4 regions of the Solibacillus sp. GQ1 genome follow, and region 2 is predicted to be linked to each of the others. Evidence: riboswitches for the same ligand, from Rfam matches in the RefSeq annotation. Region 2 holds a riboswitch; each other region holds the start of a gene.

Region 1 (7,365 bases), 430 kb from region 2:
TAAAGGAGGATTTCCAACATGAACGAGGAATTTAAAAAGGAAAAAGAGCTATCCGGTTTGCTTGATTCCTATAAAATCGACATACCTGTGACAAAACTTGCAAAAAAGCAGTCACCATTTCAAAAGTTTATTCGCTATCTTGGTTCTCCGACGAAAGATCCATTTGAAAAATGGACAATTCAATCAAAGGGCTATCTGTTTTTTAAAATTTTCCCCGTTTCCCTTGGTTTGTTTTTAGCAATTTTACAGGGATTCCTAATGAACTAATGGTAATTCCTTTGCTGGCTACCTAACTATGAAAGGGTGATAGAAATGAAGAATACGACAACCGTAAAAGAATGTCCAAAATGCGGCTGCTCTGAATTAGGGAAAGGCAAACATAGCGGGTACAGTGTTATGTCACCTGTCAATAAAATGAGCTTAGGTTCCAATATCGAATATATTATTTGTACACAATGCGGTTTTATTATTGAAGGCTATGTCGTAAAGCCTGAGAAATTTAAAGGAACATTTTAATTCGATATCGGGATTACAAATAGAGGGTGGGACATAATCCAAAAATGCAATTTTTCTCTTAGAGAAAAATTGCATTTTTTTGCTGAGCGTAAAAATTGATTTCCATTCCGGGGCGCTTTCCTCGGGCGTGGCCTTACACGAAAGTCTCAGGCGTCAGTGCTCCTGACGCTTCGCTTTCGTCGCAAAATAAATTTCGCTATTCCCGCAGGAAGCTGTGCTTGTTGCGAAAGGTGATACCGTCAGCACGAACACTCGCCCTCCATTCCAATCAATTTTATAAAATATCCGTTTCTTAATAAGGTTTTTCTCCTTAGTTTATGAAATTTCTACTTCTGTCCCGGCCTCATTGTATTTTCTACCTGTTTCTAAAGATCACTTCAACCTACTAATTCCGCTTTTACAAAATAATATGCTTTTTGAATTTCCTTTTCATCCGCTGGGTATGACGTCATCAACTCATCACGTAACTCTTTAAGGCTTTTTGTATTACTTTCTGTAAAGCCATTCATTACAGCCGTCAAAAACACGGGGTTGTAATTTCTTTTCATTTGACTCATAGTATCCGCCCCTTCATTAATTCAACAGTTTTAGTCGCTCTTTTGCGGCCACCATATTTTTCAATGATGCAATCGTCTCTTGCTCCGTGCGAGTTTTCAGTCCACAATCGGGATTGATCCAAAATTGTTCTTTTTCGATCACTTCTTTACTTTCTCCGATAATAACGGCCATTTCTTCCACTGTTGGTATACGGGGGCTATGAATGTCATATACACCTAAACCGATGCCCAGTCTGTACGGTGTCTCTTTTAGTATTTTTACCAGTTCTCCATGGCTTCGTGATGTCTCAATCGAAATCACATCCGCGTCCAATGATTCAATTACATCAATAAAGTCATTAAATTCACAATAACACATATGTGTATGAATCTGGGTCGTATTCCGCACACCGCTTGTCGCTAATTTAAATGCATTTACACTAGATTCGATATAAGCCCGATGTTGATTTTTACGGATCGGCAGCCCTTCTTTTAATGCAGGCTCATCAACTTGAATAATATTGATTCCTGCTTTTTCAAGCGCATATACTTCTTCCCTTAATGCCAGGGCGATTTGATAAGCAACTTCCGAGCGGTTCAAATCATTTCGCACAAATGACCAGTTCAATATTGTAACGGGTCCTGTCAGCATCCCTTTGACCGGCTTATCCGTAAGTGATTGTGCGGCACTTACTTCCCTTACCGTCATCGGTTCCGTCCATTCAACATCTCCGTAAATAATAGGCGGTTTAACACAACGTGAACCATAAGAAACAACCCAGCCATTATTCGTAAACGCAAAGCCATCCAATTTTTCACCAAAAAATTCGACCATATCTGTACGTTCAAATTCTCCATGAACAAAAACATCAAGACCAAGCTGCTCCTGAATCGCAATCCATCGTGCTGTTTCGTTTGCATTAAATGCTTCGTACTCCGCTGTTGTAATTTCCCCTTTACGCCACAAACTGCGATTTTTCTTAACTTCAGCCGATTGCGGGAAACTCCCGATTGTTGTTGTCGGGTAATCCGGCAACTGTAAAAAGGCACGCTACAGTTTACTGCGCTTGTTGTAGTTATCTGCTCGTTTAAAAGCTTCCTGTGTTAGTGCGTTCACCTTGTCATGTACAGCTTGTTTCCGTCTTGATTTATGCTGCGCCAATGTGCGGATTGCTTTTTGACTTTCTAAAATTGCATGTTGATAAGGACCTTCCAACTGAAGTATTTTTCCTTTAATCATTTGCAGTTCCTTTATTTTTTCATTGGCGAATGCTAAGACGTTTTGCAGCTCAGGTACAACCCCTTTTTCTCCTGCTGTTGTAACAGGCACATGCTGGAGGCTGCACGATGTTTGTAGATGGATAGGTGAATATGGTACGTAGGAACGAATTTCCGCTACTAGTGCCAACTGCTTCTGCAATTCGGCTCTCCATATGTCACGTCCATTAATAATTCCTGCATATAGAACTTTATCTTTGGGGAAAGTAAATTTTTTTAACGATGCTATATTTTCAATTTTTCCATGAACAAAGTCCAGTCCAAAGCCATCGACTGGCAAATTAATCATTGTTTCATAGTCGGATAACGCTTCAAAATAAGATGTGCAGATCGTTTCAACTGTAAGTCCTTTTAATACTTGATGATAGAAATGCTGAACTAATGCAATATCTTCGGAAGTAAGGTCTTTTGTAAGGCTTGGTTCTTCAAGCTGGATTGTCGTTGCACCACTTGCTTCTAACGACTGAAGCAACTCTTTATACACAATCACCAGCTGCTGAATATAGTGTTGTTTTTGTTCTTGGCCAACACCTTTTGTCAGTTTATAAAATGTAAATGGACCAATAATTGTCACACGAGGGGACATGCCGAATGCTTCGATTGCCTCCTGGATATATTGCGCGTAAACATTGTGCTGCAATGCGAGTTGTTGTCCCTCATATTCAGGTACAATATAGTGATAATTCGTGTTGAACCATTTCGTCATTTCACATGCCACCACATTTTCAGCTCCACGGGCCATTGCAAAGTATGCCGTAAAATTATGCTTCAAAGAAAGATAATCATAACGCGATGGAACCATATTGAACATTACAGCCATGTCCAGCATACGGTCATAGTATGTAAAATCACCTACTGTTAAAATATCCAGCCCTAAATCTTTTTGTTGATATAGCTGAGCAAGGCGTAAGTTTTTCATTTCCTGTTCATAGCATTGCAAAGTCAGTTGTTCTTTCCAAAATGCCTCTGTCACACGTTTCCATTCACGATTTTGTCCAATATACGGGTAACCAATTACTGCTGTTTTCATAAACAATTCCTCCTTAAATTTGTTACATAAAAACCAAAACCCCTCTTTCTAAGTGAAAGAGGGGTGTGAATGTTTAAGAGATTGACAAAAGAAACCTTTGTAAACTCAAAGGTTGTTGTCTCACTATCGCACAAAATCACCACCTATTTCCACGTAGGTATTGGCGTGTACTAGTTTCCGGCAGGTCTCCTGGCTCATCATCAACGTTCTTGTGATCCTTCCCATCAATAGACAGTGGTTGAATATCACGAACTCCGATTTACAGTTGCGGGACAGCACCAGACTTTCACTGGTTTCCCTTTTCAGCTTGTTCTCACAAGCACCGTAACTTACACAGTATGTAATTTTGTATACTATATCACAGAATTTGAGTTTTGAAAATTCTTTTTATTTATTGCTTTATCAATATAATGGTTGAAACAATTTGGGTTGATGCATTGTGCTTTTTATTAGAAGGAATTTATTTATTTTAGCACTTTTGCAGGTGATATTAGAAAAGTTGGCGTGCTTATTTGCTAATCAAGAACTGATATTAGCATATCAAGCATATCCAGTTCCTTTGTTAGAAGATCCGCAACTTATTAGAAAATTTGTAGTTTTATTAGCACAATTTCAATTTTATTAGAAAAGCCCTCACTCCACAAAAAAACTTGCTTAAAAAGCAGCTACACTTTTTTCGCAAGTTAATCTTACATTTCACTATTATTTTAGACGCTCGTCAATGAGTGCCTCCATATCACTAGCAATCGTTTCATATGGAACACCATCTTCTCCTGTGCCATAACCTGAATAGTTTTTCACGGCAATTCCTTTTTCATCTACTAGGAAAAATGTATCAGCGTGGATAACTTGGTCGTTTCCTTCAATTGACTGAACAGGTGTTTTAAATGAGTTTCTGCCAAACTGCTCGATAAATTTTTGATCGTACCCTGTCAGCATATGCCATTTTGATTCATCTACCGGTTTATGGCGCGATAAATATTCTGTTAAACGCTCCGGTGTGTCGTAGTCCGGATCTACTGAAAACGCGACAATTTTATAATCTTCCAGCCCTTTTTTCTCAAGGTGATCTTGTACTCGGGTCATATTCATTGTCATTGGCGAGCAAATGGTTGTACAGCTTGTGAAGATGAACATTGCCAGCCATGGTTCCCCTTTTAGGCTTTCCAGTGTCACTTCTTTGTTACGGTGATCGGTCATCGTAAACCCGCTAATTTCAAAGTTGGTCGTCGGTTTAAACTGATAATTGCTGCATGCAGTGAGAACTGTTGCTGCCAAGAGCATAAGTGCGAATACTATTTTTTTCGTTTTCATTTCTCTCTCTCCACTCTTTGAACATTACTCTCATCTTACCCAATATTTAGTATATTCTCAATAGTTATCGGAAGAAAGGAAGTGTGTCAACATTGTGAAGAGTTTTTCATGCTCTGTCTGCAGGATGATGTAATGATACGAGTGCTGTATGAATCGCTTCAAGTTTTGTTTCTATCCGATACAGTAAATAAAAAGAAATAAAGATCGGAAATGTTACTTCCTGAAGAATTGCTATCCACTGCTCCATTAAAATCCCTCCTTTTTTCATTTGAAAAGGCCGGCAAAGCATCACACTTCACCGGCCTTGCTTTTAGCTATTCAGTTCGATTGCTGTGACATTACGTTCAACGATGCGAGCTGATTTTTTCACATTGTACAAAAATCCGTCCTTCGAAAACACTGCCTGATCAATAATTGTTTGCATCGCAGCATTCACTTCAGCCTCCGTTAAATTCGGCTTCGGATCATTAATATTAATCGTCATCGTATCCCCTGCAATGTTGGCAAATGTTAATTGTAAAACTTGTGCCATGTGATCACCTCCAATTCATGATAATGTTAATTAAGCGGTAATACTGTCTTTTTGCGTTTTCACAGATTCAATATAATTGTAATCTGTTAAGCCGACGATTGTTGTTGCAACAGTGTATAGTTGCTGAGCTGTCGCACTTCTTTCCAAGTTACGGAATGTGGAACTTTTAATAATCGGCTCATTAAATTCATCAAGGCCTGTCTGATAAAATACTGTCAATGTTGCAGATAAAAATCCGAATTCGTTCATGTTTATCACCTCCTTGCCCTATATATGTCATGATTTACCGAAAAAAGGGACAATGACGATGAAAAATTTTACAAAACCTTATATAATAGACAATAATGAGGTTTATCACCAGTAGTTTAGTAGAAGGAATTTCATAAACAATATTTAGTAATGAGGTGAACATTGTGGGCTTAGATGGCTGGTTTTTATGGTTTATTTTATTTTGGGTTGTAGTATTGATTTCGCTTATGGGGATTGGCGGCTTTTTTATGTTCCGCAAGTTTTTGAAGGCCCTGCCGAAACAGGACGGAAAATCGGATCTAGATTGGCAAAACATATACTTAGATAAAACGATTCATCTTTGGGGTGAAGATGAAAAACAATTACTTACCGAGCTTGTCAGTCCTGTACCAGAGCTATTCCGCCAAGTTGCCAAAGAAAAGATTGCCGGTAAAATCGGTGAAATTGCACTGAATGAGCGTGCCTCAAAAATCGATTTGGACTTAATTATTCGTGGCTATATTATTGCTTCGCCAAAACGCGACCATAAGTTTTTACGTAAAAAACTCGATGAAATGAAAATTGATACAACGAATTATGACCATTTATTTAAGGCATAGACGAAAAGAAGACTGTCTTTAAAAGTATAAAACTTTTAGAGACAGTCTTTTCTATGCGACAATATGCGATTTTTCAAGCTTCTTATATTTAATAAGCATACCGATTCGCCACGGCAAAATCATCGAGAACGCCAAGATGAAGAACATACCGGCAAGTTCACCGACATCGAATGTTTCGGCAAATATTAATTTTAAAATAATACGTAGTACTAATAATCCCACTAATATGAATGGAAATGCTTTAGATTGCTTCATATAAATTGCGCCGTCTCGCACTTCGAACTTCGACGTTAAGATTAATACAGATGAAAATAACAAGCCTAGTGCGGCCGCTTCTACTATTTGAATTGGCGCTACACGAAACTCCTCAAAAATAAACATCAGCGCGCCTGTTGACATCGCAAAAGGCGGAATGAGTATTTTTTTCGTGGATACCGGCTTTTTTTGTGCACGCAGTCTTATGAACATAACAAAAGAGCCCATTATGACTGCCATAATCGTCGAACCAATTAATAAATAGTGAGAAGGTATACTGTCGAACATCATATTCCTCCTCTTGCATGAACGTATGTAAAATTATCGTGTAAACAAGATAATATGGATCATGCACACTTTTTCACTTATGTTACTTCCCTTAGTATAGCACGGTCTGAATAAGCAGGGAACTGTTAGAATCCTTTAAAACCATCGAAAATCGGCAAGAGAAGATTAATAATGTAAGTCAATCCGTCAAAGAACAATAAAATGCCGACCGCGATCATAATATAGCCGCCAACTACTATGATTTTTTGGCTATGTGTGCGAATCCAGTTCATTCGTGAAATGAAGAATGATAATGTAAAGAATGGGATTGCAAAGCCTAAGTAATATGCGACCATATACAACATTGCCGAATCAGGGTTCGTACCGCCAAGCGTAATAATCGCTGCCAGTATCGGACCTGTACAAGGAGTCCATCCAGCTGCAAAAGCTAGACCGATCAGCACCGAGCCGAAATAACCGGATGGTCGGTTTTTGAACTGGAACTTGCGGTCTTTCATTAAAAAGTCAATCTGCAGAAGACCAACAATCATTAAACCGAATGCGACAATTAAAATAGCGCCGACTTGACGCAGTAAATCCTGGTACTGGAAAAAGAAATCTTTCGCTAATGATGTTCCAAATCCGATAGCGATAAATATAATCGAAAACCCAAGCAGAAAAAATAAAGTATGTAAAATTGCGCGTTTTTGCATCATCCCTTTTTCGGTTTTCAGCTCATCGAGTGTCATCCCGGTTATATAGGATAAAAATGCAGGATATAGCGGTAGC
Region 2 (7,365 bases):
CCGAATACGGTTAACACCGCTTTCTCCTGGAAATCGGGTGTGTACTTGGCGATTTCATTCATGCCGATGTTCGTTTGTACCGTATCAAGCAATGTCAGGCCGCCGAACACTTTTTTGTATGTATCCTGATGCTCGAATTCCTTCCATTGTTTGACGTCTTTACTGACCGCAATTTCTTCGGGGAACCAGATTTGTTTCCATTGCTGGTCCCAAAAAATACGAGCGAGTTCACTCGTAGGGGTATTCCAGTTGACTGCTTTATACGTTAAATTTGACATGCGACACACTCCTCAATTGTTAGTAAACGTTGGCGTACGTAATATACGGTTTTAATGCCTTTCGTCCAAGCATATATATAAGCTTTTGCCAATTGTTCTGTGTTCCACTGATCCGTTACGTATAGTGTCATGGAAATTCCCTGGTCGACATGCTTTTGCGCGGCTGCGTAAAGGTCGATCAGTTCATACGGGTTAACTTCATATGCTTCGGTATAAAGATCCTGGTTATCATTTGTTAAAAATGGCATCGGATAAATTGTTCGACTGTCCGCATAGTCACGTACTTCCACGCGTTCTGTAACAGGGGCGATGGAAGCGGTACAGCTGCGGATGTAGGAGATACTGCCAGTTGGAGCAATCGCAAGTCTGTATGAGTGGAACAAGCCATGCTTCAGTACGTCAGACTTCAACTGTTGCCACATATTTTGAGTAATAATCGGTGTACCCCCAAGTGCTTTAATCACTTCTGGTGCAAGTTCTTTTTCTTCTTTATTTATATAGGTTTCAAAGTAAACACCGCTCGCATAATCGCTTTTTTCAAAACGATAAAACGTTTCGTTCTTTTCTTTCGCGATTTCCATTGATGCTTTTAGAGAGTAATAGTTTAGTGCTTCCATAAACGCATCGATAAATTCAATCGAATCTTTGGAACCATAACTGATTCCACTTTGTACAAGGTGTCCATGCAAGTTCATAACGCCCAATCCTACAGAGTGCATCACTTTGTTGGCTTTGGACACAGAAGGAACGTTGACGATATCGGTCATCGTTGAAACATTCGTCAAAAGACGCATTGCTGTATCGACAAGCTGTCCGAAATCCTGAACTTTCGTTGCTTCGTGAATGTCGATTGAACCTAAATTACAAGAAACATCGAGGCCATATTCATTCGGCTCATTCTGGTCTGTAATGACACTTGTTTGCTGATACTGAAGAATTTCGCTGCACAAATTCGACATCTTCACACGTCCAATTTCCTTTAATGGATGGGCGTTATTGACATTATCATCGAATATTTCAAACGGGTAACCCGATTCGAATTGTGCTTTTTTAATCTCCGTATATAATTTACGGGCATTTAATCGTTTCAGTTTACGGATGTTCGGATTATCCAATAGCTCATAGTACATTTCCGTAATCGAAATTTCCGACATGCGTTTCCCGTATTCTTTATAAATATCATAGGAACTGAACAGAACGATATCTTTATCGCGACGCATCAGTTCAAAGAAAATATCGGGAAGAATAATCCCTGTAGATAGTGTAGCTAAACGGATTTTATCATCGGCATTTGGTTTCTTACTTGAAATAAAGCTTTCGATATCACCATGAAAAATATTTAGATATATCACTCCGCTCCCATTTCGCTGCCCCAATTGATTCGAATAAGAGAACGAATTCTCCAGCAGTTTCGCAACGGGCATAACCCCGCTCGCACGGTTTAATATCCCTTTAATCGGATCGCCTAATGGACGCAGATCGGTCAAGTTTACTCCGACACCGCCGCCTAAACGGGAAAGCTCCAGGCAGTAACCGATGTTCTCGGCAATCGAATTCATCGTATCATCCATCGTCAGTTTAAAGCATGAGACAAGCTCACCACGCGCCTTTTTCCCGCTGTTTAAAGCAGTTGGTGTTGCCGGCTGGTAGGCAGTCATGACCGCTTCAATGGCTTTTTCCGCCAACGTTTCATCACCTTGTGCTAAATAAAGGGCGATGATGACGATCCGGTCCTCGTACTTTTCCAGAATCTCTTTTCCGTCACGGCTTTTCATCGCATAGCTTTCGTAAAACTTAGAAGCACTCATGAATGAAGGGAACCGGAACTTGTTGGAATAGGCTTTTTTATACATCCGTTTAATAAAGTCCATCGCGTACAAGTCCAAAAACTCTTTTTCGTAATAGCCTTCCTCAACTAAATAGCGTACTTTTTCCTCAATATCAATAAAGTAACGCAAACGGACATTGACGTCTTCCAGAAAATAGCGGCGTGTTGCTTCTTTGTCTTTCGCCAGATCCAGTTCACCGGTAGCGCGGTAACGGTTTAATATATCGTTATTTAATTTTAAATACTGTTTCATATCGATGCCTCTTTCCAAATGGAGTAGTAGTATTCAGTAATCGCTTCGTAATTAGCCGGAGTTCCTCTCATTTCCACTTTTTCAATTAACGGAATTCCGTATTGTGCAGCTAAAAGGTCACCAGCACGACCGAAAAAAGCTTGACCGAAATTACGGTTTCCGCTTACGATGATTCCTTTGCATAAATCAAAGTGCGCAGTCATGAACTGGTCGACGATAGGGGGGACAGAGCCTAATCCATCCGTATACGTGAATAAAAGATACGGTTCATTAACTTTAACTACTTCCGCCAGATCCTTTGCGGGCAAGCCGAGTTTTTGCACGATGGATCGTACATTACCAGTTCGTGAAGCATAAATGATCATGCAGTCATTTCAGAAATGCGATCGATAATAGAAGTCGGCTCTGCAATAAATTCTCCGTTTATTTCAAATAACGGCACAGACAGAAAACCTGCATCGATTACTTGTTGTTTTGCTGTTTCATCCTGGTCAATATTAATGACCTCAACTTCCAAGTTGGCTGCATCAAGTTCTGATTTTACCCATAGGCATTTTGGGCAAATTGTTTTCGTGTAAAGTTTCATCATAGAATCCCTCGCTATATAAGTATTACTAATGATTGTGCCGTACATGTCAGCGGGGAAAAACAAAAAAGCTATCCCGGAAAACAGGATAGCTTGAAATGGAAACGGATAGAGTGCGCGCCTCCATTTCCTATTCCCCGAAGAAATGTACGTAGTTTTAACGAGGCAGGTCTCCTGGCTTTGCTTCATCCGTCAGACGCACCTTCCCATGCTAGTAGCACAGTGGTCTATTCGTCTTCAGTCAGCATTTACAGTTGCGGGGACAGCGTTGGTTTTTCACCAAACTTCCCTTTTAAACTACATTTAGTAGTACCTTGTTAAAAAAACACAATATATAGTTGAATTGAGTATAAGCGTTAACAACCTAAAAGTAAAGAGCCTAATGAATGATTCCATAAATACAACAAAAATCCTAGAAAACTCCCTATTGAAAATAGAGAAAAAATATGGTTTTGTTATAACTGCATGAAGTTAGTTTATATAAAAAGAGAAAGTTGGATGAATATGCCGATTCAATTAAAAATTAAGAAAATCCATCCGGAAGCAGTACTGCCGAAACAGGCACGTGAAGGGGATGCTGGGATGGATTTAAGTGCAGTTGAAGAAAAAATTTTACTGCCTGGAGAATATGGATTAATTAAAACTGGTCTTCAAATCGAAATGCCGGAAGGAACAGAAGCACAAGTACGCCCACGTAGCGGATTGGCATTAAAACATGGGATTACGGTGTTAAATAGTCCAGGTACGATCGATGCAGGCTATCGCGGTGAAATCGGTGTGATTCTAATCAATCACGGGAAAGAACCGTTTACGATTGAAAAGGGTATGCGAATCGCACAGCTAGTTATTCAATATGTCCCACAAGTCTTCATTGAAGAAACGGACGAACTGTCGGATACGGAGCGTGGTGATAAAGGCTTTGGTTCGAGCGGCGTAAAATAATGAAAAACGCCTGAGTCGAGATAAATGAACTCAGGCGTTTTACTCTTCTTCTTTTTTCCACTTTATATAATTGTACGAAGTTTGAATGCCAAAAAGTATTATGAAAAAGAGGGTGAAAAATATAAAGAAATTAGTGAATCCTTCAACCGAATAAATAATGGCCAACGCTATGATATAAATGGGAATTGAATAAATACTGCGCAAAAACTTACGGCGGTATGAAAGGGCATGATAGGCAAATTTAAACCCTTTATCCACTTTCGGCTTTTTACGATAGTACATAGATAAGGCAATTGTCATAATTAAAATCAACATTAATATGAATGCGTAATTAATTAAAAAATCCAAATCAATCATATTAGTCCCCCTTCTCTCCGTTTGTCTGAATATTGATTTCAGTAACAATTTTTGAAATCGGTAAATACGTTAATTCACAATGATAACGTCCATCAGGGAAGTCTTTATAAGTACTGGACTTTATATTGTAAACTTTATCTTCAATCATCACTTCAGTCGTATCAATACTTCTTCCATGCCCGTTTACAAAGGTAATTTCACAAATCCCTCCAGCAGTTTTCTGATCGCCTGTTTGCAGATGATAAAAATCATAGCTGTAAATTCCTGAAACAATTAGCATAAACAGCGATAGCAAGCCAAACATGAACGTATTCATGTTGTAGGGGGATGATTTCTTATTTATAAATTGCCGGATAATAAAGTAAGCAGCAATGACAAATAACAAAGTGAAAATGATAAGAGCACTGTAAAATCCAATTAGCATGAGCATTCCCCTCTAAATTCGTTACTTAATTTACGAATAAGATGGAAAAAAGTTTCAGAATTATTGCATTCTTATTTTATTGAAATAGTAATAGATCAAAATTACGTAAGAACTTTTCTAACGGGAACTCGGTGTGCATATGCATAAGTGGAAACGTTTTTCCATTTAGAAGGGGATCAATCGATTTTAGTCGAATTGATAATAATGGGAAATTGTAAAAATTGGATGTGAGATAAAGGGAGGCATTGTATGCGAAGCGTGCAAAGTGTGTTGTTTGAGAAGTTTTTAGTACTGCGCGGAACGAAGAAGAAATTTATGGATTTACGGCTGCTCGATAATTTTATTGCAATGAAACACAACGAGAAACCGTATGAACTGGATGCGAAATTCAAAGAGCAACATCAAATACAAAAAGACGAACTGAATGGCATGCACTATTACACCATCAATGAACAGCAAACACCGGAAAAGGTCATCTACTATTTTCACGGCGGTGCCTATATTAATGATCCATTGATTTTTCATTGGCGTTATTTAGTGAAGCTTGCACAGGAGACAAACTTCACGATCATCGTGCCGATTTATCCGAAACTGCCCAAACATACACATAAAGAATGCTTTAATGCCATTCATGATTTATATGATCATCTCGTTTTAAAATATGATGCACCGTTTATTTTTATGGGGGATTCAGCGGGCGGTGGACTGGCATTGGCGTTGGCGCAAGAAGTAAAGCGATTTTCCAAAAAACAGCCGCAGCATATTGTTCTACATTCCGCATGGCTCGATGTGCGGGGGGAAGATCCGCGCTACAAAGAACTTGAAAAACTTGACCCGATGCTTGGAGTAGTTGGCGCACAGGAGCTTGGCAGGTTATGGGCAGACGGATTGGATTTAACAGATTACAAAATAAGTCCCGTCCATGGAGAATTGAAAGACATCGGTCAAATTACCGCATTTGTCGGGACGGGTGAGCTACTGGTTGTCGATGCAAAAATGCTTCTCGATAAAGCAAAAGAACAAGGTGTAGCAGTCCATTACTTTGAATACCCGAAAATGAATCATGTCTTTCCGGTATTTCCCATTCCGGAAGCGAAGAAAGCAATGAAGCAATTACTCAAGATCATCAAAAATTAGCATGAATGAAATAGGAGCATTTACAGTATGAAATTATATATTATCCGACACGCTGAATCGGAGGGACAAGATCCGAAGGCTAAGTTAACAGTAGCTGGTAAAGAGGAAAGTGAGCAGTTGGCGAATTTTTTAGAACAATACCCGATTGAACTTGTCATATCAAGTCCATTTACAAGAGCATTACATACAATAGAACCATTTGTCCGGAAAAACAAAATTCCTTTCAAAATTGATCATCGGTTGAGGGAACGATTATTAAGTGACGAAAATCTTCCGGATTGGCTGGAAAAATTGAAACAAACGTATGTGGATAAGGATTTAAAATTTACTGGCGGGGAATCAAGTAATGAAGCGATACATCGTATCAATGAATTAGTAGAGGAATTAAAACAAAGTGCTCATATGTCAGTGGTAATCGTTACACACGGCAATATAATGTCTTTACTACTCAACCATTTTCAACGGCATTTTGGATTTGACGATTGGAAGCAATTGTCGAATCCGGATGTCTTTGAAATAGAGTTTAGCAATGAACAAACAGTTGTAAACCGTATATGGCGGTAGGTAGCGTAAAATAGGTTGTAGAAAAGCAGGTGCAATATGAAAAATTACTTTATTATCAGTGATATCCACGGCCAGTATAAAGCATTTGAAAAGTTATTAACGTATTGGAATCAAAAAGATAGCCTTGTTTTACTCGGAGATTTGATCGACCGGGGTCCACGGTCTTATGAGGTCGTGCAAAAAGTAATGGACTTAAAGCGGCAATACGGGGAACAGGTTATATTTTGTAAAGGGAATCATGAAATGATGTTGTTGGATTTTCTCGAAAATCCTGGGCAAAAGCACGCCTTTTATTACAAATACGGTGGCCGGGAAACAATGGCTTCATTTCTAAAGTATTTACCGGTTGAAGTAAGTGAACTTGACCCGATTGAACAAGCGCAAGTCGTTAAAGAGAAGTTTGCGGAGGAATTGGATTTTTTAAATAACGGCAAATTATATGAAATTGCAGGGAATCTGTTATTGACGCATGCAGGATTTGATTCGAGTTTTGCGACAGTTGAGGAAACGCAGGATGAAAATTTCCTATGGATTCGACAGCACTATAAAAATGAAAATAAAACACCGTATATCAATGTTTTTGGTCATACACCATTACAACATATTCATGAGTGTAATGATATTTGGATTAGTAAAGACCAAAAATATATCGGGATAGACGGTGGGTGTTATTTTACAGGTCAATTGAATGGCATCGTTCTGTCGGAAGAGGGCCAAATCATTCATATATATGCCGTTACATCTGACAAAACCGAAAACTATGATAATTGACAGGTGTCGTTTAGACTGAGTAAAAAGTTATAATTATATAATATTTTTTCTTGAATGTATGTTTTCCCCCGTTTATTTGGTATACTACTATTAACGATATGTAAAAGAGGTTATCCCGTTCGATTTTGTGCGGGATAGCCTCTTTCGTGTTTAAAGAAGTTTTTCAGGGAGGAAACATTTTGGAGCAATATACAAATTTACGAGCGGGCGAAAAAGGTGCCTATT
Region 3 (7,365 bases), 410 kb from region 2:
TGTTAAATGATTTCGACAAAATTATCGGGTTGGACCGTTTAAAAGTACTGCACGTCAATGATTCGAAAAATGTGTGCGGCGCTGCGAAAGACCGTCATGAAAATATCGGTTTTGGTGAAATCGGTTTTGATGCGATGCACTATATTGTCCATCATCCACAGTTAATGCATTTACCGAAAATATTGGAAACACCATTTGTCGGTCCGGATGCTAAGAACAAAAAAGCGCCATATTTACACGAAATTGCGATGCTTCGTAATAGTGAATTCCAACCCGCATTAATTGATGCAATGCGCGAATAATAAGAATAAGAAAAACATACTTGGCACAAATTTGATGCAAAGTATGTTTTTTTGCGTTTTTTATGACATAATTTGTTATAATGAGTTAACTGTAAATTAGCAATATTCAAAAGGAGGAACCAGTTAATGAAAAAAATATTTCAGCTCGTCATTTTATTAGCATTATTCTTTTCATTGCCTATCCAAAGTTTCGCATCGGTCAATGGTGCGGTTACAACGCATTTAGGGAAAAGTAATGCAGCGGTGACGATACGTGACGCGGAGAGCGGGAAAATCGTTTACTCGCAAAACGGGGACAAGCTGATGCGACCAGCTTCGAATATGAAGTTAGTGTCAGGTGCTGCCGCATTGTCGATTTTAGGAGAGGACTATCGTTTTAAAACGAATTTTTATATCGACGGCATTATTGTCAACGATACGTTAAATGGAAATGTATACATAAAGGGCAGTGGCGATCCGACATTGAAAAAAGATGATTTTTTGGAGTTTGCCAAAGTCTTGAAGCGCAATGGTATACGTACAATCAATGGTCACTTAATCGGTGATGATACCGCATTTTCGGGAAGTACATTACCACCGGGTGTTCTAAAGTCGGATGAGACGTATTACTTCGGTGCACGTACTTCTGCAATCACAATGTCACAAAACAATGACTTTGATGCGAGTACAGTTATCATTACTGCAAATCCTGGTAAAGTTGGGGCTAAACCGAGCTATTCGATTGAACCGAATTTAAGCGGTATGGTCATTTCCAATCAAGCAAAAACAGTAAGTAAAGGAAATCGCAATACGATATCAATCAAACGTGCCTACAACACAAACCGCATTATTATTTCCGGGAACCTTCCACAAGGGAGCAGCAAAAAGGAATGGGTAACATTGCAGGACCCGTCGAAAAATACAATGCAGGCAATTAAACAGACGCTGCAAGGAACAGGTTTAAAGTTTGTGAAGAGTTCGAAAGTAGAATTAGGGAAAGTTCCCCAAAAAGCAACATTGCTCCATACAAATGAATCACGTACGTTGGCAGCCATTTTCCCGGCATTTATGAAGCTGAGCAATAACAGTATTGCCGATATTCTTGTAAAAGCAATGGGCAAGCAGCAACTAGGGGAAGGCAGTACAAATAAAGGAATCACTTTACTGAAGAAATACAGTGCATCAATGAATATTCCTGTGAATAACTGGCGTTTTGCAGATGGCTCGGGACTATCCAATTCTAACCGTGTAACATCAAACGGTCTTTCACAGCTTCTTTACAAAGTTCAAAAAGAACCGTATTTCGGTACATTTTTTGATTCGTTGCCAGTCGCCGGCAATAAAGATCGCATGATTGGCGGAACACTAAAAAGCCGTTTAACAAGCAGTGCGTTGCAAAATAGAATTTATGCGAAAACGGGCTATATCCCGAATGTATATACTTTATCGGGATATATGAAAGGCCAAAGCGGAAAACAATATATTTTCTCGATTTTACTGGAAAACAAATCGAATGGCACAGTATATATTGACCGTACTATGGCAGCGCTTGTAAAGAACTTATAGAGGGGCAAAACAGATGGAGAAATTACTATTAACAGGATTTGAACCGTTTTTATCAAATCCGATTAACCCTACAATGGAAGTCGTGCAGGCACTGAACGGAAAATCTATCGGTCAGTTTGAAATTGTTGGCCGTGTATTATCTGTGGACTTTGCAAAAGCACCGGAACAGTTTATGGCACTGGTCGAAGAAGTAAAACCGACGATAATCGTTTCATTGGGATTAGCTGCAGGCATTACGAAAATTTCTCCGGAACGGGTTGCATTGAATGTAAAAGACGGGGAAAAGGACAATGCGGGAAATGCATTTGAAGATGCACCGATTAAAGAAGATGGGGACGTTGCGTATTTGTCGACATTGCCGATTCGCAAAATTGTCAACCGATTAAATTCTGCAGTTTATCCGACAGTCATATCGAATTCAGCCGGAACATATTTATGCAATAATATTATGTATGAAGGCTTGTACTATGCTGCTAAGAATGAAGCGATACGAGCAACAGGATTTATCCACATCCCTGCATCGTTTGAGCTGGCGATTGAGCATGGCCGAATTCCAGGCTGGTCAATGCGTGATTTGACGGCTGCCATTGAACTGGCACTCGAAGTATGTGTTGAAAACGTGGAGCTGGCAGATAAAGTGCTTTAAGTTAAATTCATTATCAAATAGTAAGAAAAGCAACAGTACAACTGTTGCTTTTCTTTTTCATATTACATAAATTTTTACAATCCGACTAGCTTCATCAATTTTTTATAGCGTTTATCCCCAAGCAGCTTATGAATTTTTTGTAAAACCTCTTTTGGAACGCCGGTAAGAGCCCAGCTTATATTGGCATGCTTCAAAATTTTTTGCAGCTTCTGAACTTCTTCAATGCTCAATTCAAGCCCCTGTTGTTTTGCAAAATCCTGCAGCTGGCTGTCATTCATTCCTTTTAAGTTATCAAACCATTGTAGCATTTGAATTGTCTTCATCCTTTCAAGTTTATTCCCTTTACATGAACAAAAATCTGCATTATACTAACATGATGTAAATCGTAATGATTTTGAATTAGAAAGAAGCGAACGAAATGAAAAAACCATTGATTGAATTGAAGGATGTTTCCTTTCAATATGAATACACACAAGCATTGAAAAATATTTCGCTACGTGTCAATGAAGGCGACTTTTTGGCGTTAATCGGTCAAAACGGTTCCGGAAAATCGACACTTTTGAAATTAATTTTAGGACTGTTAAAGCCCATGTCAGGGGAAATTAAATTATTTGGCGAACAAGCAAACCATTTTAAACACCGCGAATGGATTGGCTATGTTTCGCAGAAATCCAATGCCTTTAACTCGGGGTTCCCTGCAACGGTCGAAGAAGTCGTGAAAAGCGGTTTATCGCAAAAGGTCGGGCTCTTTAAACGCTATCCAAAAGATGCGGACTTTCTAGTGAAAGGTGCTCTAAAAGATGTCGGCATGGAGAAATTTCTAAAACGGAATATTGGTCAGCTTTCCGGAGGGCAGCAGCAGCGTGTTTTCATCGCACGTGCATTAGTGTCCGATCCGAAGCTCCTTATTTTGGATGAACCGACAGTCGGAATTGACCGCGAAAATGTGCAGGCATTCTATGATATGCTCGCACATTTAAATAAGCATCACAATATGACAATGATTTTAGTTACACACGATGTGGACACGGTTTCGGATCGTGTCAGTCATGTCGCATGCTTAAATCAGTCGATCCATTTTCACGGATACAAAAATGATTTTGATACGATTTCGGAAGAACAGATTGCTAGCTGGAACGGCCACTCTGTTCGAAAGATTCATTAAGAGGAGCAGGCCGTTATGATTGAAGCTATATTAAACTATGAATTTTTACAAAACGCCTTTTTCTCAGGGCTAGTTATTGGAGTAATCGCACCACTATTAGGTGTATTTATCGTAGTAAGACGTTTATCGCTTATTGCAGATGCACTGTCGCATGTCACTTTGGCGGGGATTGCAGGGAGCCTGTATTTGAGCCAATCGTTTGCAGCGCTGGCATTGCTGAACCCGATTTATCTAGGGATTGTCGCATCTGTAAGTGGTTCGATTTTAATTGAACGATTACGTAGACTATATAAACATTATGAAGAACTTGCGATTCCGATTATTATGTCGGGTGGAATCGGTGTGAGTGCCATTTTTATTTCACTTGCAAGCGGATTTAATGCGGATTTAATGAGTTATTTATTCGGCTCTGTATCGGCTGTATCACGCCAGGATTTATATGTTGTACTGGCAATTGCAGTCATAGTTGTATTATTTTTAATACTATTTTTTAAAGAACTTTTCGTATTGTCTTTCGATGAAGAATATGCGAAAGCGAGCGGTTTACCCGCGAAATGGATTCATCTAATCTTTATGGTTGTTGTCGCACTCGTAATCGCAGCAAGTATGCGTATTGTCGGAATTTTGCTTGTTTCAAGCTTAATGACATTACCGGTAGCAGCAGCGATGCGATTAGCTCGCGGCTTTAAAGAAGCAATCATTTTAGCGATTGTATTTGGAGAGCTGGCCGTAGTAATTGGACTCGTTTCTGCCTTTTACTTAAACTTGGCACCAGGTGGAACAATTGTTGTCACATCCATTTTAATCTTGCTGTCAGTAATTTTAATTAAGAAGATTGTGTTGAAATTAACTATTAAATCGGAAGGGGAAAAAGTACTGTGAATGCAGCGCGCGCGTGGGAAATATTAAAGGAAAATGGCTATAAAAAGACGGATAAACGAGAGTTGATTTTGGGTATGTTTGCAGCTACAGAAAAATATTTGACTGCCCGTGATTTGTTATCGGTATTAAAAAAAGATTTCCCTGGAATGAGTTTCGATACAATTTACCGTAACTTGGCTACTTTTGTGGAGCTTGATATTTTAGAAGAAACAGAATTAAACGGTGAGCGTAATTTCCGTATGCATTGTGAGTCGGATCACCATCACCACCATTTTATTTGCCGTGATTGCGGGAAAGTAAAAGAACTGTCTGTTTGCCCGATGGAAATGCTCGGTGAAAAACTGCCGGGTTATGCTGTGGAGGCCCATAAATTTGAGATTTACGGGAAATGTCCGGAATGTTTGTAGGTAGCTGTAGTAAATATTTATTTGCATAATCTTTTTTATATGCTAAAGTGATTAAGACAAATTGAATAAATTTGCAGGAAAAAGATGCATTATGCATAAATGGGAATTCGGTGCAAATCCGAAGCTATATCCGTAACTGTAAGCGTTGATGAAAATAAGTGTGAGACCACTGCTAATATAGCGGGAAGGTACTTATGAGTAAAGTGAAACGCAGAGCCAGGAGACCAATCTTTTTCTTATCGTAACATCCCTCTTCGGAATTAAAGAGAATGTACGGCAGTCACTGATTGAATAAGCAACATTTTGCATTCTTGTTTGATTTTTGAAGCCATCCATTTTCTCATGGGTGGCTTTTTTTCGTACACTCAATATTTTCGGTGAGGCATTACATGAAGTGAGGAGAATTTTTATGAAAAAGGATATCCGTTTTTCCTGCTATCCGTTTATGCGGGAAAAGCAAAGCTGTGTCGATTATGAAATCCGCACTGATTCTTTAACAACACGAATCGGTACCGTTTTTCCGACATTAGTCGATGATGCATCCGGTCAAGTCGTCTTGGAGGATTTGAGGAGGATTCAACCATTAGCCTATCATGCAAATGGTTCGGTCCGCGGCAAATTGGCCATTACATCTGAGGATTTGCAATGGCTAAGCAATCGATACGATTTTTATGTAAGTGAAGTTGGAGAAGCGATTCAGCAGTTTGTACTGCCACAAGGAATCGAAAGTGCAGCAAGACTGCATATTTGCCGCAGTGAGGCGAAAAAGTCTTACAGGGCATTACATAAAGTGAGCGAGGAAAGAGAAGTGGATGAAATTCTGTTTGATTTTCTAGGGCTGCTTGCTAATGTATTTTTTGTCATGGCGGTCTATATGAATCAGCAGCATCAACAAGAGGAAATTCCATTTATCTCAAAATCCTATCCATCGAAAAAGAAAAAAGGAGTTACAACAAATGAAATTTAATAACAAGTGGGTCGTTGCTTTAGCAGCAACATTATTACTGGCAGCATGTGGATCAGATGAGGAAAAAACAGGTGGCAAAGCAGAAAAAGAAGAGCAGGCTGAATCGAAAAATAATGGAGTACCCTACACGGTTATAGATGACCGTGGTGTTGAAGTGATATTCGATGAAGTACCGGAAACAATTATTTCTCTGCAACCAAGCAATACAGAGATTTTGTTTGAGCTGGGTGTCGGTGAACAAATTATCGGCGCAACAGAATATGATACATATCCGGAAGCAGCACAAAAAATTGAACGAGTGTCGACTTCTACAGTCATCAATGCAGAGCGAATTCTGGAATTAGATCCGGATGTCGTTGTAGCGTACACAATCGGGGAGGAAGCACAAATTACCCAATTGGAAGATGCAGGTCTTAAAGTGTTTGTAATTGCTTCTGCGGAGACATTTGATGATGTATATTCGGATATTATCCAGCTGTCGGAAGTAATGGGTGTCGAACATAAAGGGGAAGAAGTTGTAGCCGACATTAAGGAACAAATTGATACAGTACAGGAAAAAACAGCGACACTTGATACGAAGAAAAAAGCATATTATGAAGTGTCACCAGCTCCGGCTCTTTGGACTACCGGCAGCAGCACGTTCCAGCAGGAAATAATGAACCATGCGAATGTTGAAAATATTTTTGCTGATCAGTCGAGCTGGATTAGTGTAACGGAAGAAGATGTCATCACTCGTAATCCAGAAATTATTATTACGCCAGCAACATATATGGAAAATGCAATTGATGAGATTCTAGGACGGACAGGCTGGGATAAAATACAGGCAGTCACAGAACAGGCAGTTTATTTAGTCGATGGAGATATTATGTCCCGTCCTGGACCGCGTATTGGTGAAGCAGTTGAAATTATGGCACAATCAGTATATCCGGAACTGTTTAAATAAGTATAGAATAGAAGGGCATGCCTTAGTTTAGGCATGTTCTTTTTACAATGTTTAAGGAGGGATACCATTGATTTTTATAACCGGTGGTGTACGCAGCGGTAAAAGTGCTTTTGCAGAGAAATACGCAAGGCAATTAGGTGAGAAAAAGACGCTCTACTATGTCGCGACAGGCGTATCCTTTGATGATGAAATGAAAAAACGGATAATCCGCCATCAGCAGGACCGTGAAACTCAGAACATCAACTGGAACACAGTGGAAATGCAAGTCAAAGTTCCGGTAGCGATAGGGCAGCTTTCCAACGAGGCAGTTGTGCTTTTTGAATGTGTGACAACATGGCTTTCGAATGTAATGTATACATATGAACAAAAAAATGAAAATAGCGAATATATCGATAATTGTATCGAATCGCTGCAAAAGCAATTGCTAACTTGGCGGAAGCAAGGTGCTACAATAATAGTTGTATCAAATGAAGTGCTGGATGAATTGCCTTCACAATATGATGAGGTA
Region 4 (7,365 bases), 1.1 Mb from region 2:
GTATTTTTGCATTCACATAAGACAATAACTTCTGTTCAATCGCAATATTATTAGGCAGTTGTGTAAGCAAATCCGTTTTCTTTAGCGCATAGATTTGTTTAATTTGTTTATTTTTATCGTCAAGCTGCATTAATATTTTTCGGACTGCATAAAAAGTGAAGGTAGAAACAACAAAGTAAAGTATTAAATAGAACAGATTATTTACTTCGAATCGGTCATAAATAAGTAGGATGATAATGTGTTCGATTGTTATGATGAAAAAATAAATCGGTAAATTTTGAAACGTAATGGGACGTTTTAATGTAAAATAGCATGCAACGACGCTCATTACTAAAGTATTCAGCATGATAATGAAAGACAATATTGATGTGTACAATAAAACATACCGACTAATTACAATCATAAAACCTGTAATGAAAATTGAAACAGGTCCCCCAAGCAAACCACTGAATAGCACAAAAATAATCCGATTGTTTATTAGCATGCCGTGTGCATAGGGAGTAGCCAGTGCAGTCAAAATAAAGGCGGCACATCCGAATGTCACACCGACGATGATGGACTTATATTTATGGATGAAAGGGTTATCTTCATATTGAATGAAAGGCCAAAAAATTAAAATCGTAAAGCAAAACAGAATCGAAAAGTTGATTGTCAGCTCAAAAAACATGGCATCACCCACCTTGGTAATATAACACTACCCGTTATTTTAAATTATTTATATGGAAATAAGAAGATAGTTTTGTTTTTGCCTGCTGTTTTGCTGTAGATACATTTTCCAGGAGTTCCAAAGATGTTTGTCCATTATCAGGATAGGAACTGATTCCTACAGTTACGGAAATATGAATAGATAAATCTTTGGATACTTCGAACTGCTGTTGGGCAATCATATTAATTAGATTATTGGCCTCTACAATTGCTACAGCAGGAGGCACATCCTTTAAAACGAGAAGAAATTCCTCACCGCCCAACCGGCCAACATAAGCCCCATTCTTATTTGCATATTCCATCAAGTGTTGGGCAAGTTGTTTAATAACAAGATCACCTGTAGAAAAACCATACTGCAAATTGAGCATTTTAAAATTCCGAATATCCATGAGCATTAAATTGAAATTGGATTTCTTTTTAATCATGTTTTTAATATGCTTTTCATTCTCTTTATTGTTCGGCAACTGTGTTAAAAAGTCGATCTTTTTCAAATGAGTCGTCTGTTTTACCGTATCATTGGCAATTTTGACTTGGCGAATAACAATGTAAATGAAATAAAATGAAAAAATCGTAAATATGCCATAAAGCAATAAATACTCAAAGCTTTTATTATGGAAACAAAACCCGAGAAATAATGCAATTAATGTTTCAATAAAACAAGCCCAAAAAAATAAAAATATATTTTTATTGGTCATTTTATATTTCCTTGTGATAAAGAACAATGTCAGAACAAGAACAAGAAAATTAATATTCAGGATCATCGGTACCAATTCCAGATATGGCAGGAAAAACAATCCGATTCCTATGATCAGACCACTGATCAGAATAGCAAATGGCCCGCCTAATAGACCACTGTACAACACCGGAATGTACTGAATGTACATCATGAAATCATTCGTAAGGTGAACTGCCGAGAATGTCAAAACAAGGCCTGTTATACCAAATTTCACTCCGATTACATAAGGACGTGTGCGATGAATGAACGGTGTTTGTTTAAAGTGGTTAATAAATGGCCAATAAATTAAAAGTGTAAACGTAAATAATATACAGAAGTAAGATAATATTTCAATTAACATAATAAGCTCCTTTATACTTTAATCATTACAGTTCTGAACGAAAATTACTATAAAAATAGTGGAATTAAATAAAAATTGTTCAAATCAAGTTGATTGTAGGAGTAAGCGCAAAGTTAAGTTCGTTGTTGCTTAAAGATAGTTACTTATCCTATAATAAAAAGGTTATAGAAATATGTATAGGAGCTGACTGCTATGGCGAACGAGAGCGGGAAAACAGTCAAAATCAAACTAGTTTCCTCAATCATTCCAACCGAGGGCGAGCTTGAACAATATGAAATGTGGCTTGAAGGCAGTTGTGTAGAAAAAGGGAACAGTCATTATTTGCGCTATGAGGAAGTTCAGGAGGATCTGCAAATTCAAACGACGATCAAACTCAATGAAGCGAATTCGTTTATTATGCGAAAAGGCGGTGTGAACATGCGGTTGCCTTTAAATCCGGACTTACGCGAGAATGGTCATTATGATAGCCCATTCGGTTCATTACCTCTTGTTACCGATACACATCAGTTAGCCATTGAAGTAGTACAAAGCGAAAAAGTGTCAGGGCAATTTAAAACGCAATATGACCTTATCATAGGTGGCAATTCAGTTGGCCATTACAAATTAGACATTGAATTTACGGAGGTATAACTATGAATGCAGTAGAACAATTACAGCAATCGATTAAAGCAGCATTAAAAGCAGCAATCGATCAAGCAGGCCTAGTAGAAGCAGGCACGGAAATCAACATCCATTTAGAAACACCAAAGGATAAAGCAAACGGTGACTTTGCAACAAATATCGCAATGCAATTAACTAAACTGGCGAAAAAGCCGCCACGTGCAATTGCAGAAGCGATTTTAGAACATTTAACGACTGAAGGCACAGACATCGAAAAGATTGAAATTGCAGGACCAGGTTTCATGAATATTACAGTTCGTAAAGACTTCTTGGCGAGTGTTGTTACAGCAGCATTTGAACAAGGCGAAAACTATGGTCGTTCAACTGCAGGCGCAGGAGAAAAAGTACAGGTCGAGTTCGTTTCAGCTAACCCGACTGGCGACTTGCATTTAGGCCATGCGCGCGGTGCATCTGTAGGGGATTCATTATGTAATGTATTGGATTTTGCTGGTTTTGACGTATCACGTGAATATTATATTAATGATGCCGGCAACCAAATTAATAACTTAGCGTATTCTTTGGAAGCTCGTTATAAGCAAGCATTAGGAATGGAAGCTGAAATGCCGGAAGACGGATACCACGGTCCTGATATTATCGGAATTGCCGGTAAGCTGGCTGAAGAATTCGGTGCAACAATTTTGGACAAATCTGATGAAGAACGCTTTAAATTTTTCCGTGAGCACGGCTTGAAACTGGAATTGGCGAAACTGCAAAATGACCTTAAAAACTTCCGTGTTGAATTCGATGTTTGGTATTCAGAAACTTCTTTATATGAAAACGGTAAAATCGATGTAGCATTAGACAAACTAAAAGCAAATGGCCATGTTTTTGATGAAGAAGGCGCGACTTGGTTCCGTTCAACAACATTCGGTGATGACAAAGACCGCGTATTAATTAAAAACGATGGTTCATACACATATTTAACACCGGATATTGCTTACCATGAAGATAAATTACGTCGCGGCTTTGATAAGCTGATCAATATTTGGGGTGCTGACCACCACGGTTATATTCCACGTATGAAAGCGGCAATCGAAGCACTTGGCTATGACCGCGGTACATTGGAAGTAGATATTATCCAAATGGTACAGCTGTACAAAAACGGCGAGAAATTCAAAATGAGTAAACGTACAGGTAATGCTGTAACGATGCGTGAATTAGTAGAAGAAGTAGGCTTGGATGCTGTACGTTATTTCTTCGTTAAAACAGCAGGGGATTCACATATGGACTTCGATTTAGACTTAGCGGTATCACAATCCAACGAAAACCCGGTATATTACGCACAGTATGCACATGCTCGTATTTCATCAATTTTGCGTGCAGCAAACGAGCAAGGTTTCGAAGCATCATTGGTAAACCTGAACTTGCTAGTAGCAGAAAAAGAAGAAGATGTGCTTAAAAAAGTCGGCGCATTCCCGCAAATCGTGGCAGATGCAGCGAAACACCGCACACCACACCGTATCGCAAACTATATTCAAGACTTGGCTGCTGCATTCCATAGCTTCTACAATGCAGAAAAAGTATTGAACCAAGATAATAAAGAGCTGACAGAAGCTCGTTTAGCATTAATCACAGCTGTTAAAACTACATTAGCGAATGCACTGAAACTAATCGGCGTAAGCGCACCGGAAAAAATGTAATTTAACTTTTTAAAGCACTCTATTTCTATTTAAGGGAATAGAGTGCTTTTCATTTGAAATTGCTGTTGTCTACTTGAAAAGCGATTCGTTCTACTTTAGATGCAACAGTTCGCCTTTCGCGTCGTAACTTTTCACATTATGGCGAATAGGTTCTCCTTTTTCCCGCAAACGTTCCACTTTCGCCGGCAAAACTTTCAATTGTCGCGAAAATAGACCGCATGGAATCCCTATAAGGGGACTGGGGATATCTATTGACTTGTAATTTTCCGAAACGTACTATTAAATTTGACTTCTATATACAGGACAATAAATATGAGGTGGTGCTTTTCGTGAGCAAGGAATTATTTATTCAAACAGACGAGCAGCAACAATGGCTGAAAAAGCTCGAAATAATATCAGAGAGCGTGAAAGAACATGCTCAGCAAACGGATGAACAAGCGACATTTCCATTTGAAAATTTCCGGAAGCTGAGAGAAATCGGCTATACAAAAATAACATTGCCAAAGGAATATGGCGGAGATGGCTTTACAGTATATGATGCGCTGCTACTGCAGGAAACTTTGGCGAGCTATTGCGGAAGCACGGGGCTGGCTGTATCGTGGACAATTCAAAATGTAGGCGAGATTTTTGAAAATCGCTACTGGGATGAACAAAAGCTCGACTGGTTTGGCAAAGAGATCGCAAATGGAGCGACAGTCAATCGCGCGGTAAGCGAGTTTGCGATGGGAAGCCCGGTTCGTGGGGGTCGTCCGGGGACTTCAGCAAAACGTGATGGTGATTATTATGTAATTAATGGACGTAAAAACTATACGAGCGGTGCACCGGACCTCGATTATTTTTTAGTGTCTGCATGGATTGAAGATGAGGGTCAGTTAGGATTTTTCCTCGTTCCGAAAACGGCGGAAGGGGTATCGGTCGAAAATACGTGGGACGTTGCGTCAATGCGCGGTACGGGAAGCGATGATTTAGTACTTGATAATGTACGTGTTGATCAAACAAACTTAGTGGAAATCCCGAATTATTCAACCGGATTTAAACTGAACGGCTGGCTGCTCCTCATCCCGGCAACTTATTTAGGGATTGCCCAGGCTGCCCGCGATTACGCGGTCGACTTTGCGAATAGTCATTCCCCGAACAGTATTCAAGGAACAATTGCCCAGTTGCCAAACGTGCAAACGCTGATCGGAGAAATGGATTTGGCGTTGACGAAAGCACGCTTTACAATTTACGGTGTTGCGGGGCTTTATAATGATCCGATTAAAAAGTCGACATTAGTCAATGAAATCAATATTGCGAAACATGTCGTGACAAATACAGCAATCGAAGTTGTAGATAAAGCGATGCGTCTAGTTGGGGCAAAAAGCCTGCAAAGATCTAACCCGCTGCAACGTTATTATCGTGATGTACGGGCAGGTCTGCACAATCCGCCGATGGATGATATTACAATTAAACGATTGGCTGAAACGGCAATTGAAAAAAACCTGAAAGAGAAAGAATAAGCTGTTCTTTTATTCGTGATTTCAACAAATTAAGACAAATTATCAGAAATTTTAGCGAACGAGCATACATTTTACCGCATATCAGCTATAATAGAGCTATTAATTTTATATGGACGATAAAGGTTCTTACTCGTTGGATTGAGTAAGGAGTAAAAGGGAAATCGGTGCAATTCCGATGCGGTCCCGCCACTGTAAATGCTAGTTGAGAGCAGCATGCCACTGAAAAACTTTCGGGAAGGCGCTTATCAACGTTATGCATAAGCCAGGAGACCTGCCTTTATAATGCCCTAAAATAAACCTACGAGGATAGGATGTGGCGGATAAATTCTTTTTCTATTGAATTTTATTTGCATACGTAAAGCTTCCTTCATTTTTAGTAGGAAGCTTTTTATTTTTGTAGAAAATTATACAACGAAATTTTTGGAGGTTATTATTTTGAAAAAATGGCAACTGTTATCTTCCGCAGCATTACTTACATTAACATTGGCGGCATGCAACTCGGAAAAAGCAACAGATGAACAATCAGCAAAAGGCAATACAGAAGTAACTGAAGCAGCACAATTCCCGGTAACTATAAAAGATGCCTTGGACAAAGAAATCACGCTTGAAAAAGCACCGGAGCGCATTATTACATTGGCTCCATCCAATACGGAAATTTTATTCGGACTAGGGTTAAACGATGAAATTATCGCTGTGAACGACAATGATACATATCCTGAAGAAGCATTATCTAAAGAATCAGTTGGCGGCATGGAATTTAATCTAGAACAAATAATCAGCCTGCAGCCCGACTTAGTTGTCGCACATGAATCGGGATTGTACAGCTTCAATGAACAGGCGATTGCTCAGCTTGAATCAGTAGGAATTCCTGTATTTGTTGTAAAAGATGCGAAAACATTTGAAGAAACGTACGAAACGATCGAACAAATCGGGCAGCTGACAAATAAAGAACACGCAGCCGAAAAAATGATTGCATCAATCAAAGAGGGCATCGAAGAAATTGAAGTGAAAGTAGCCGACCTGGAAGAGAAGTCCGTATTTGTTGTTGTTGGGACAAATCCGGAACTATATGTTGCTGGACAGGAGACGTTCATTAGTGAAATGCTTGAAGTATTAAATGTTGAAAATGCTGTTCCGGAACTCGATTGGCCGCAGTACAGCTCGGAGCAATTTGTAAAGAGCAATCCGGATATCATTTTAGTAACATATGAAAACGACTTGGCAGCAATCGAGGAAAATGATGCATATGCAGAAATGGATGCTGTGAAAAACGCCAATGTGAAATTAGTCGATAGCGATACGACAAGTCGACAAGGTCCGCGTATTGTAGAAGGTATTGAATCAATTGGGGAAGCAATTTATCCAGAGGTATTCAATGAATAAAAAATATTCAATCGCCTATGTACTATCGATTGGATTGCTTTTAAGCAGTATATGGATTGGCATTTCGTTCGGGTCTGTTAATATTCCGTTTTCGACATTGTGGGATAAAACAACAGATCCGGTTGCATACAGTATTTTGTGGAAAATCCGAATGCCACGCGTCATTTTAGCCGCATTAATCGGGGCTTCTTTAGCAATTGCGGGGGCAGCATTCCAAGGGTTGCTTAAAAACCCTTTGGCAGATCCATACACATTAGGTATTTCATCAGGGGCCTCGGTAGGTGCGGTAATGACAATCTTTTTAGGCATTTCCATACCGGTGCTCGGTGTATTCACATTGCCGGTTTTCAGTATGGCTGGAGCTGCATGTACGATGATCATCGTCCTGACATTTGCCAGACT

What was found. A riboswitch is a leader RNA that binds a small molecule or an ion and turns the genes downstream of it on or off. The one in region 2 is predicted to bind cobalamin.
Region 1: another riboswitch for cobalamin. It lies ahead of AC6CH1_RS08000 (hypothetical protein); the one in region 2 lies ahead of AC6CH1_RS05660 (glutaredoxin family protein).
Region 3: another riboswitch for cobalamin. It lies ahead of AC6CH1_RS03510 (cobalamin adenosyltransferase family protein); the one in region 2 lies ahead of AC6CH1_RS05660 (glutaredoxin family protein).
Region 4: another riboswitch for cobalamin. It lies ahead of AC6CH1_RS00535 (ABC transporter substrate-binding protein); the one in region 2 lies ahead of AC6CH1_RS05660 (glutaredoxin family protein).

What each region holds. Positions count from the first base shown of each region.
Region 1 covers NZ_JCAXEX010000001.1:1,591,652-1,599,016, forward strand. The annotation lists gene AC6CH1_RS07975 (RNA polymerase sigma factor) at 1-35, shown strand, start outside; gene AC6CH1_RS07980 (hypothetical protein) at 19-267, shown strand; gene AC6CH1_RS07985 (transcription initiation factor TFIIIB) at 313-516, shown strand; gene AC6CH1_RS07990 (hypothetical protein) at 894-1,073, opposite strand; gene metE (5-methyltetrahydropteroyltriglutamate--homocysteine S-methyltransferase) at 1,090-2,088, opposite strand; gene AC6CH1_RS08000 (hypothetical protein) at 2,104-3,360, opposite strand; cobalamin riboswitch at 3,523-3,702, opposite strand; gene AC6CH1_RS08005 (SCO family protein) at 4,063-4,674, opposite strand; gene AC6CH1_RS08010 (YvrJ family protein) at 4,781-4,921, opposite strand; gene AC6CH1_RS08015 (DUF2922 domain-containing protein) at 4,985-5,206, opposite strand; gene AC6CH1_RS08020 (DUF1659 domain-containing protein) at 5,237-5,455, opposite strand; gene AC6CH1_RS08025 (DUF2621 domain-containing protein) at 5,620-6,054, shown strand; gene AC6CH1_RS08030 (CcdC family protein) at 6,106-6,597, opposite strand; gene AC6CH1_RS08035 (cytochrome c biogenesis CcdA family protein) at 6,723-7,365, opposite strand, start outside.
Region 2 covers NZ_JCAXEX010000001.1:1,159,692-1,167,056, forward strand. The annotation lists gene nrdF (class 1b ribonucleoside-diphosphate reductase subunit beta) at 1-278, opposite strand, end outside; gene nrdE (class 1b ribonucleoside-diphosphate reductase subunit alpha) at 266-2,359, opposite strand; gene nrdI (class Ib ribonucleoside-diphosphate reductase assembly flavoprotein NrdI) at 2,356-2,682, opposite strand; gene AC6CH1_RS05660 (glutaredoxin family protein) at 2,721-2,948, opposite strand; cobalamin riboswitch at 3,093-3,277, opposite strand; gene dut (dUTP diphosphatase) at 3,444-3,887, shown strand; gene AC6CH1_RS05670 (ATPase) at 3,927-4,244, opposite strand; gene AC6CH1_RS05675 (cobalamin biosynthesis protein CobN) at 4,246-4,668, opposite strand; gene AC6CH1_RS05680 (alpha/beta hydrolase fold domain-containing protein) at 4,918-5,805, shown strand; gene AC6CH1_RS05685 (histidine phosphatase family protein) at 5,833-6,369, shown strand; gene AC6CH1_RS05690 (metallophosphoesterase family protein) at 6,406-7,140, shown strand; gene AC6CH1_RS05695 (cation diffusion facilitator family transporter) at 7,320-7,365, shown strand, end outside.
Region 3 covers NZ_JCAXEX010000001.1:752,574-759,938, forward strand. The annotation lists gene AC6CH1_RS03475 (deoxyribonuclease IV) at 1-302, shown strand, start outside; gene dacB (D-alanyl-D-alanine carboxypeptidase/D-alanyl-D-alanine endopeptidase) at 429-1,847, shown strand; gene AC6CH1_RS03485 (pyroglutamyl-peptidase I) at 1,861-2,493, shown strand; gene AC6CH1_RS03490 (isopropylmalate synthase) at 2,568-2,801, opposite strand; gene AC6CH1_RS03495 (metal ABC transporter ATP-binding protein) at 2,912-3,658, shown strand; gene AC6CH1_RS03500 (metal ABC transporter permease) at 3,674-4,540, shown strand; gene AC6CH1_RS03505 (Fur family transcriptional regulator) at 4,537-4,947, shown strand; cobalamin riboswitch at 5,013-5,194, shown strand; gene AC6CH1_RS03510 (cobalamin adenosyltransferase family protein) at 5,357-5,914, shown strand; gene AC6CH1_RS03515 (ABC transporter substrate-binding protein) at 5,904-6,857, shown strand; gene AC6CH1_RS03520 (bifunctional adenosylcobinamide kinase/adenosylcobinamide-phosphate guanylyltransferase) at 6,925-7,365, shown strand, end outside.
Region 4 covers NZ_JCAXEX010000001.1:102,003-109,367, forward strand. The annotation lists gene AC6CH1_RS00510 (diguanylate cyclase) at 1-667, opposite strand, end outside; gene AC6CH1_RS00515 (GGDEF domain-containing protein) at 702-1,781, opposite strand; gene AC6CH1_RS00520 (YwiB family protein) at 1,974-2,411, shown strand; gene argS (arginine--tRNA ligase) at 2,414-4,081, shown strand; gene AC6CH1_RS00530 (acyl-CoA dehydrogenase family protein) at 4,411-5,580, shown strand; cobalamin riboswitch at 5,684-5,873, shown strand; gene AC6CH1_RS00535 (ABC transporter substrate-binding protein) at 6,016-6,963, shown strand; gene AC6CH1_RS00540 (FecCD family ABC transporter permease) at 6,956-7,365, shown strand, end outside.